DNA from 3 places in the Desulforamulus aquiferis genome. Region 3 is predicted to be linked to each of the others. Evidence: riboswitches for the same ligand, from Rfam matches in the RefSeq annotation. Region 3 holds a riboswitch; each other region holds the start of a gene.
The links. A riboswitch is a leader RNA that binds a small molecule or an ion and turns the genes downstream of it on or off. The one in region 3 is predicted to bind molybdenum cofactor.
Positions count from the first base shown of each region.

Region 1: another riboswitch for molybdenum cofactor. It lies ahead of P6N53_RS06050 (hypothetical protein); the one in region 3 lies ahead of P6N53_RS09845 (ABC transporter substrate-binding protein).
Region 2: another riboswitch for molybdenum cofactor. It lies ahead of P6N53_RS06090 (aldehyde dehydrogenase family protein); the one in region 3 lies ahead of P6N53_RS09845 (ABC transporter substrate-binding protein).

Region 1 covers NZ_JARPTC010000007.1:136,545-139,812, reverse strand. Annotated here, with positions in the region: gene P6N53_RS06060 (energy-coupling factor ABC transporter ATP-binding protein) at 1-141, shown strand, start outside; gene P6N53_RS06055 (geranylgeranyl reductase family protein) at 157-1,290, opposite strand; molybdenum cofactor riboswitch at 1,555-1,673, shown strand; molybdenum cofactor riboswitch at 1,711-1,829, shown strand; gene P6N53_RS06050 (hypothetical protein) at 1,998-2,213, shown strand; gene P6N53_RS06045 (helix-turn-helix domain-containing protein) at 2,382-3,041, opposite strand.
Region 2 covers NZ_JARPTC010000007.1:143,766-147,033, forward strand. Annotated here, with positions in the region: gene nikR (nickel-responsive transcriptional regulator NikR) at 1-7, opposite strand, end outside; gene P6N53_RS06090 (aldehyde dehydrogenase family protein) at 202-1,632, opposite strand; molybdenum cofactor riboswitch at 1,727-1,846, opposite strand; gene P6N53_RS06095 (PAS domain S-box protein) at 1,933-3,268, opposite strand, start outside.
Region 3 covers NZ_JARPTC010000014.1:32,807-36,074, reverse strand. Annotated here, with positions in the region: gene P6N53_RS09850 (hypothetical protein) at 35-472, shown strand; gene P6N53_RS09845 (ABC transporter substrate-binding protein) at 573-1,442, opposite strand; molybdenum cofactor riboswitch at 1,549-1,668, opposite strand; gene P6N53_RS09840 (substrate-binding domain-containing protein) at 1,760-2,749, opposite strand; gene P6N53_RS09835 (DUF4129 domain-containing protein) at 2,865-3,268, opposite strand, start outside.

The DNA of each region.
Region 1 (3,268 bases), on a different contig from region 3:
TTGCTTGACGGAGGAACTATTTCGGCAGATGGAATTCCCAGGGAAATCATGAGCAACCGAGAATTAATGGAAGCCCATGGTTTGGAGAAGCCTCACTCACTGATACCACATAAAGAAAACCATCATCTTGAGCATGAATAAACCCATGAGGTAAGCTTACTTTGGTGAGGAATAGGTTTCATGAAAATTGGGGGAATCTTTATGCTTTAGAAAAGGAGCAAAGGCAATAGAACCATATTTTAGCCAATCAATATTAGTGCCATATACAAGCTTACTTAAGACCGGGTTGTCTTCAGACCGGACTATAGTATCAAAGGTATCATCATCTATGGTGTCATAAAAGTTTCTATAGTTACTCATTATGTTTATGATCCTTTTATATTTCTGCACTAATTTATTATAATCCCTATTTTTAATAATAGCATAGGCTGCCATGGCTCCTGTGGCCATTGCAGTTGCAGCTCCAAGACCCAAAAAAGGGTCTAAGAAGCCGCCTTGATCCCCAACAAAAAGGCAGTTTCTCCATTGCTTACCCTCTGAATCTGCCGCCACGTGTGTCCTCTCATATGTTCCAAGAAGAGTTGTATTTTCAAGGAGGTTCTCTTTAGCAAAGAAACCTGTCCAGCATTGATTAAACTCGTCCCAATTCCGAACATGGGGGACAGTAACGTATAATGAGGCTATTTGGGAACTGAAAGGGGCTAAAAATCCGTACCCATCCTTCAATATCCCTTTATTTCCCCAGACAATGGCTGTATTTTTTTTGAAGCTGCCATGTAATTTAGCTACCCTGGTGTAAGCTACCAGGTACTGTTTCCAACCTTCTAAATACTTATCTGCAATATAATCTTCACTTCTACTACCGTTTGCAACTATTACATAATCATATTTGTGGGATAAATTATCAATAGACTGTCTTTGCTCATAAAAGATTTTTGATTTTTTAATATTACTTAAAAGTTGATTTCCTAGGGATATTGGTTCTTGGCCGATTATAAAACTATGGCCAATAGTTTCGTTAGAAATTGTTGCTTGGGAATTTTTACTATTAATAATTAGTTCAGTTATGGTTTCCAGGGGAGATATCTCTACTGCTAGCAGTTTTTTTATATATTTTATCGGTTGAGCTGTAATGCCCCGGTATGCCATATTAAATAAAACACCAATATGGGAGTAATGGTCAGCAATAAATAAATTCTGCTCATAGATATCTGGGACAATTCCGTTTTTCTCCAGTACTATCCCTGCGGCAAGACCTGCCACACCAGCACCTATTATGGCTACTTTCATGAAAAACCTCCGATTTTGATTGGGATACTTATTTTATTTTTGGAACTTTGTTTGAGTTTTATTCACAATATAAACCAGATAAAATCACAGATTGTAGATGTTGCTGTTTTATGTTATATACGTTGTCAATTTTAGTCAAAATCTGTTGGTAATTTTTATAATAAATAATTATAATTGAATTGATAGATATAAACCTTTTTGGCATAATAAGTACAAGGTTATTTTAATCTTCAGAGTTAATCAAAAAATTAACCCAGTACGGATGAAAATTATTACCTCCAAGCCTTAGGACCTGTAATAAAAGATAATGGTTCTCTGGCCGTTAGGGTTCAACTGGAAACGGATGAGCCTCCCGTGTGGAAAGGATGGTAAGTCTTATTAGCCATGCCAAAAACCGCACACCAGTGCGGTTTTTATTAATTATAGAGCGTTCTCCGAGCCTTACTACCTAAAACATTATGTTATGGTTTTATGGCCGTTTAGGGTTAACCGGGAAACGGGTTAGCCTCCCTTTGGAAAGGAGAGCATTATTCCACCTATAATACAGGGTTGGTTTAGTGTTGCCTTTAAAAGGGAGCACTAACTGACCTTTTTTCTTTTATGTAAGGGCGTGGACAGTCGTATACTGGACGGTTTTGGACAAGTATAGGAAGGAATATTCCTTGCTTGAGATTGAAATTTATTGCCAAGTGGTCGGAGGTGACATAATGACAACAGAGATTAGTGAAGAAGAAGCTATTTTAACTCTGTCTTTAGTCATTGCAGATATGGCCTCGATGATGGATAACAATGTATTAAATAATAATATTACTAATGTAACTAACGAGCTGGTTTGTAACGCGTCAATAAAACCTTTAACAAAGGATTTTTATATCACATTAAATAGTTTGGTACATATACTAAGGCAAAATATAAATAGATAGTATTTAGAGGAGAAGAACAGACAATTAATTAAAAGAGGAATAAAAAGTATTAGCGGAATCATAAAACAAGCCTCTAGTGTAAAGAACTACACAGGAGGCTTAAACAAGTTAATTAATTACAAATTATTAGGACCTAACCATTAGGTCTTTTTTGTTTTGTTTTGAAATTTACTTAAGCTTGTCGTTGGATATCTTATTCAGTAATTGAATTCTAGCCTGGGCAACAACTGCTTCTGGAAAGGCATACTTAAACTGTATTTTTGCCCATTCCCTAAAAGAAGGACTGGCGTTGAAAAGGTCTGCCAAAGTTTTTTTCATATCTTCAAGCTCTTTTAGGTCCGTGTCAGATATTTGATCATGTTTAATTATCGACAGGGTGCTGCCTTCGCTTTTAGTGGTGGTATCGGTAGTTTGACTTATTCTGCTTACTAACCGTGCCTCAAATTCTTCCCTAATGGACTCTTTTCTTTGCTCTAACAAGTAAGCCTGAGCCTGGAGGTGATCTGGTAAATAAGCTTGTAGGGGCAGGTTATTATCTGCTAAAAATTTGTAATAGGAACTAATTGATGGTTGAGTGTCTAATTGTTCAATAAGCTTCTGGACTCTTTCTTCTGGAGATATGAACATTTCTCCATCCCCAGAATTTAGCCATGACTCTGAAACACCATACCTAACACATACATGTTTAATTAATGATTCGGATGCTTTCTTAGAAGCACTTTCGATATTGCCAACGTGGCTTCTATCTATACCTAAATCTTTGGCCATAAGGGTTTGGGTTAAACCAAGGGTCTCCCTGAGCTGCTTAAATCTATCAGAAATAGTCATACACATTCCTTCTCAGAAATATTTTATAATTAATACAGTTCTTGGAAACGCATTGTTATTGACACGCTTTCTCAGAAGCATTATACTTACTTTTAAATAGCAAGGTTAAAAATACCAATTCAACCTTAGAAAGCGACATTTATTCTGTGCCTTAGGTTAGCAGGAAGGGGGCAAGAATAAAAAAATTGCACTAAAAGACAGAAACACAAGAAGTATGGGGGACAGCA
Region 2 (3,268 bases), on a different contig from region 3:
TTGGCAATCCCCATCCCTCCGTCTGTGTTACTAATTACTAAAAATATAACACGATCCAAGGAGGAGATAAAGCATTTTATATCTTCATTTACATATTTATCAGAATATACCATTTAGTATAATTATCTTCTAGTAATTGCTTATTAATAAAGCCCTATGGAGTAAACCATAGGGCTAGGTCAAGAAACAAACTAGTTCATTTTATTTACCTTTCAACTTCAATACCACTACTTTTTCCCTGGTCATTTCCTCTATGGCATAACGTGGCCCTTCTTTCCCGGTTCCACTCTCTTTCCAACCGCCATAGGGCATAAGATCCGCTCGGAATGCTGATACATCATTGATTATAACCCCGCCGCACTCTAATTCTTCTGCACAGCGGCTAGCTATATCCAAGGAGTTGGTAAAAACACCTGCCTGCAAACCATAGTTAGAATCATTAGCCATAGCAAGGGCTTCGTCAATTGTATTGTACGATACTACATTAAACACAGGGGCAAAGAGCTCCTGACAACTACATTTCATCTTAGGATGAACATTTGTTAAAATAGTAGGTTCTAGAAAGGGGCCATTCCTCTTCCCCCCTACCAATATCTTTGCACCTTCAGTTACTGCTTCTTGAAGCCAGCCTTCAACCCTGATAGCTTCTTTTTCATTTATCATTGGCCCAATATCAGTCGTGGGATCTAAAGGATCCCCAACCTTTAAAGTTTTAGCAAGAGCTGCCGCCTGCTGGCAAAAATCATTATAAATAGAATTATGAACATAAACTCGCTGAACCGAGATACAAACTTGTCCTGCATTGGCAAAGGCAGAGCGGGTGCATGCTTCGACAGCTACCATTAAATCTGCATCACCATGAACAATTGTTGGTGAATTAGACCCCAGCTCCAAGGAAACAGGCCTTAGTCCAACCGAATTTTTAAGTTTTAATCCCACGGAAGTACTGCCGGTAAAACTATAGAAATCAATTCTTTGGTCCTTTGCTAAAGCATCTCCCACCACTGAACCAGGTCCCATCACCATGTTAAGATATCCCTTAGGTAGTCCGGATTCTAAAAATATTTCGCATAGTTTTGCTCCAAAGATTGGTGTGGTACTGGCAGGTTTGTATACAACAGCATTTCCTGCAGCAATAGCAGGACCAATTTTATGACAAGTTAGATTTGCAGGAAAGTTAAAGGGAGTTATCGCACAAACCACACCTAAAGGTTGCCTTATAGTCCAGGCGCGACGATTTTCATTACCAGGTGAACTGGAGATAGGAATTATCTCACCATGGATACGTTTACTCTCTTCTGCAGAAATCAATAGGGTTTGAGCAGCCCTGGATACTTCCATCCTTGCTTCTCTTATAGTTTTGCCAACTTCAAGGGAAAGGGTAAGGGCCATTTCTTCTTGTCTCTCCATTAGCAGTTCACTGGCCCTTTTTAAAATATCATACCGCCGATAAGGAGCTATCTTCTCACGTTTAAAGGCCCTTTGGGCAGACGTGACGGCTTGCTCCACTTCCTTCAGACCAGCCACATAAATTTCTGCCACAGGTTCCCCATTTGCTTTATTTAAGACTTTCTCTGTTTGATCAGATTCAACCCACTGCCCGTTAATAAATAGCTTAATTTTCGGAATCAATTTACATACCCCCATGTCAATTTATATTAAATCTAGAAAAAAGGGTTAGATAGCACCACTTTGGAAAGCAGCACTAACCAACCCTCTGTAATGGCAGGTGGTATCATACTCTCCTTTCCAAAGGGAGGCTAACCCGTTTCCCGGTTAACCCTAAACGGCCATAAAACCATAGCGCAAGACCTATAGGCAATATGGCTCGGAGAACATAATAAATCTATTCTATTAATAAATTACAATATCCTTTTTCTTGTGTCGAATTTTTGTAGGTCTTTGAAGCTTTTATAAAATGCACACATTACACTACAATTTAAACCTAACAAAGAAGGTTGTTCCCTCTTCACCTGTTTTAATATCTATTATTGCATTATGCCGGGAAGCAATACTATAGCATATTCCAAGCCCCAATCCAGTCCCTTCCGTTTTGGTAGTGAAGAATGGCGTGCCTAATTTCTCCAATACCTCTCCAGTAATACCCTCCCCCTGGTCCTGAATCCCAAGGACCACACAATTATCTTCCCTGCTGGTTATGATTTTTAAGCGCTTGCCCCGCCCCATTGATTCCAGGCCATTTCGGCAAAGGTTTAAGATCAATTGACGTATTTCTTTACTATCTAATAGTATGTCTGGAATTTCGTGCAATTCACTTTCCACATACTTATCCTGACCAACTGCATCTGCTTGAATTAGGGGTAAGATGGTCTCCACAATGGTGTTTAGGTTTTGCATTTCGAGTTCCTCTGATTTACTCTTGGTCATGGAAAGATATTCTGTAATGATGGAGTTGGTACGATCAAGCTCTTCAATCATCAATTCAAAATAATCATTAAACTTAGAGCATTCATCCTTACCTCGCAGCATCTGCAGAAATCCCCTCACGGTTGTCAAGGGATTACGAACTTCATGGCTTATGCCGGCAGCCATCTGACCGATAAGATTTAAATAGCTTAGTCTGGAAATCTCCTTTTGGTATTTCTTTTTCTCAGTAATATTTTTTATAAAGACAGAGATTCCATCATCATATGGAAAGGCACGAATTTCATAGTAAGCATCTTCATAGACAGAAGTCATCTCAAATTGTACAGGTATCCGTTCTGTCATAGCCTTATGATATTCCTTATATAGTTTCGAATTTAGGGACTTTGGAAATAGCTGCCATATACTCTTACCCAACACTTCTTCTCTTTTTTTATTAAGGGCTAAACATTGATGTTTATTTACATAGGTAAACTGCCCTTCTCTATCTAAAGCAAAAAAACCTTCGGTGATACCATCAAGAATATTAAACATTTTCTGGTTTGTTTGCTTCAGCTGTTTCTCTAATACTTTTCTTTCTGATATATCAACCATTGAGCCTACAATGTGCTCGTCTCCGCCAAGTTCGATTAACGCAGTTGATAATATCACAGTAGCCCTTTCTCCTGACTTTTTTCGTATATCAATTTCTATACTATCAGCTTGTCCCTGCTTCTTTAACATACTAAGCATTTCAAGTCGGGCCTCTGATTCTATCCACGTGCCAAGAATAGTTGGAGTAACCCCTATCACTTCTTCACGGGAATATCCAAATAGTTTTAAGAAACTGTCATTAACATCAACAATTATATCGTCCTTTAACCTTGTTATGGCTGAGGCAGCA
Region 3 (3,268 bases):
ATTCAGCTTTTTCTTTTTGAAAGGTGGGGTTGTTTTGCAGCGTAAAAAAGGAAAACTTTTATGTTATTTTTGCCCTGGAGAAGTTATTGGTCGTTTTGACGGGGAAGAATGGCAGATTAAAAATATCAGCCAAGCCCTAGGTGGATTTAGTGATAAGGTATTTGATACATATATGGAGCTATCAAATATGGCTGATGAAGGCTGGCTGGTGAGGGAGGAAAGGAGAACTAATTCCCGAGCAGTTATTGTTGTTTTCTATTATTTAACGGGGGAGAGTATCTTAGAAAAGCGCCAGCTTATAATAAATAGATTGCTTCGTACTTATCTTGATTCTGTGGTCTATCCTCGGGAGGAGCTATATGTGGCATGTAAACAACATGACCTTGAGTTAATAGGGCTAAAAAGACATGCTAAAAGTGCAGAAAGACAAGTTAAGCAAAACTCATTAAGGGGTTTTAAAAATAATTTATAAACTTGCCTGCTTGGATTTCACCGGGATGTAATCCCGGAATTTTTTTCTCTAAATTAGATAACCTCCCGGACTAAGTTGACCGGGAGGTAGAATTGCATCACTATTTGTCTTTACCTGCATCAGGGAAGAAAAGAGGGCTGCCAAATTTATCTACTCCAAAATTACCAATAATATCTTGAGTTTCTTTGGCTACCATGAAGTCAACAAAGGCTTTGCCGCCCTCGGCGTTAACCTTGTCAAACTTTTCAGGGTTAACATTCATTACGTGATAAATATTGAGAAGGGACTGGTCACCTTCAAGCAGGATATCCAGCTTTACATTATTCTTTTGTGCCAGATAGGTAGCCCGATCTGTAAGGGTATAGCCAAGCTTTTCTGATGCGATATTAAGGGTTTGACCCATGCCGGTGCCGGATTCCTGGTACCATTTTTGACCTTTGGGATCAAGGGAAGCTTCCTTCCATAGCCCTAATTCCTTTTTATGGGTACCTGAGTCATCACCACGGGAAACAAAGATTGCTTCACTATCATAAATTTTCTTAATGGCCTCTGCAGTGGTATTTGTTTCTTTGATTCCTGCAGGATCATTTTCGGGGCCTACTATAATAAAGTCATTGTGCATTACCAGGGAGTAATTTATACCTACTCCACTATCTACCAATACCTTTTCGTCCTCCGGTGCATGAACCAGTAATACGTCTGCTTCACCCTTTTCACCCATCTTAAGGGCAGCGCCTGTTCCAACAGCAATGATCTTTAAGTTGTAGCCGGTTTGCTTTTCAAATTCTGGCTTCAAAACGTCCAGTAAGCCGCTGTCCTGGGTGCTGGTTGTGGTGGCCAGTATTACATCTTTTATGGCCGGCTCCTTAGCACCTTCACTATTGCCTTCCTCTTTGGGGGCCTGCTGGCAACCTGCCATAAGCAACATAAAGGATAATAGCAGGACAATTAGGGTTGAAAAACGTTTCATCTTGGATCCTCCTCAAATTTTATAGATTTTTACCTTCTTTATTAACCCAGTACAAAAAACAAAAAAACCGTGTACTGTGTTTAAAGGAGTACACGGCTAAATAAATGCCAAATAATCTAAACCCTCCTTTCCACAATGGGAGGCATGTCCGTTTCCAGACAAACCCTATGGGTTTATAAACCATAACCGAAGTGTTAGATTTATAAACTCGGAGCTAATATGTAGTTAAAAAGTATATTCTACATGATAATTGTTTTTCCTTTGTATATTAAAATATTTTTGAATATCTTAAATACCAGTTTAAAGTACCTGCCCATTTACTTATTGACCAAGTATTCCGAATCCGAGAGGGAAAAGGCAATAATCTTACCAGTTTCCGTTACATCGTAATCCCCTAAACCATAGAGTTCATTTTTGAATTCCTTTGATTGTAATATTTCTACCACAGCTTGAATATATGGTTTTTGTAAATCTTCCTTCCTTAAAACTAACTCGTAACGCTCCTTCTGCAAGGGAATAAAATCTACCCCCCTGACCTGCATAGATACTTTTTCATTTCCCAGGCCAACATCTGCGTCTCCCCTGGCAACAGCACTGGCAATACCAAGATGAGATGGCTCTTCAATCTCATAACCTTTAATTAAATGCCTATTGATGCCTAAGAGACGAAGCTTTTCATCTAATAGCACCCTTGTGCCGCTGCCTTTTTCGCGGTTTATAAAGCTTATCTCTCCCCGGGTTAAATCCTGCCAAGCATTAATGTTCTTTGGATTACCTTTTGCTACATAAAAACCCTGCATACGGCAAGCCAAGTGCAAGATAACGGTTTTAACACCTGGTAACATATGACGAACATAGGGGATATTATAGACATTTGTATCCCCATCCCACAAATGAATTGCTGCAAGATCCGCTTTTTCATGGTAGAGAGCCATTAGCCCAGGAAAACTTCCAACATTATGACGGAAGGCATGAATGCCATTGGGATGTCGTTCAAGTTGACGTGACAAGACATCTAGCAGAACATCCTGCCCGCATATTACAATCCCCTGGGGTAGAGGTGGCTTATTGACTAATATATTATTGCTTTTGCCACCATTGCTTAAATTTAGCAGCCTTGTGTCGGAACTCAAATCTACCTTTTTGCCTTGACGTTTATAATTTTCTACATCCTTTAAATCAACTCGTATTTTACGTCCCACTCGGTAAGCCGGCAATTCACCACGTTTTATTAACTCATAGACAGTATTCTTGGCTATTTTAAGCTTTGCTGCTACTTCTTCAGGTGTCAAAGAGATTTCTTCCATAATTTTTACCTCCAACCCTATTGACAAGTATTATAACATAACTTGTATAGCGAACATAATACGCTATATTACGTTTAGTCATTTGTAGCATTGTTTTGTCGTTAGAGTTACTTTTCTAAAGACTCAAATACATTTTGCGAATCACTCTCTTTAATTCTAAAATTTCTTTGGAAGAAAATTTCTTATGACTATAGCAGTGAAGCACATAGCTTTCTGTGATTCTCTTGATAGATTCGTCATAGTGGGGGAATACCTTGCAGATCCGCTCACTAAACTCATAGGGCGTTTCCCAGGCCCCTTTAGTATGGTTTCTCCGGTCAGCCCATTTCAAAAAATGTTGATAAGCCTGGGTAACACCGTATTTTCCTGGAACAAAAAAAGTCAACAATAACTTAATCTTTAACCATAGTTCCTGCAAAAAAGGCTTTATCTTTAGCCTGGGCAGTCCATATTCCTGGGGTATATTAGTTAGCCGTAGCCTTTGCCAGATGATCCTGAGCAATAATACAGCCATAATTA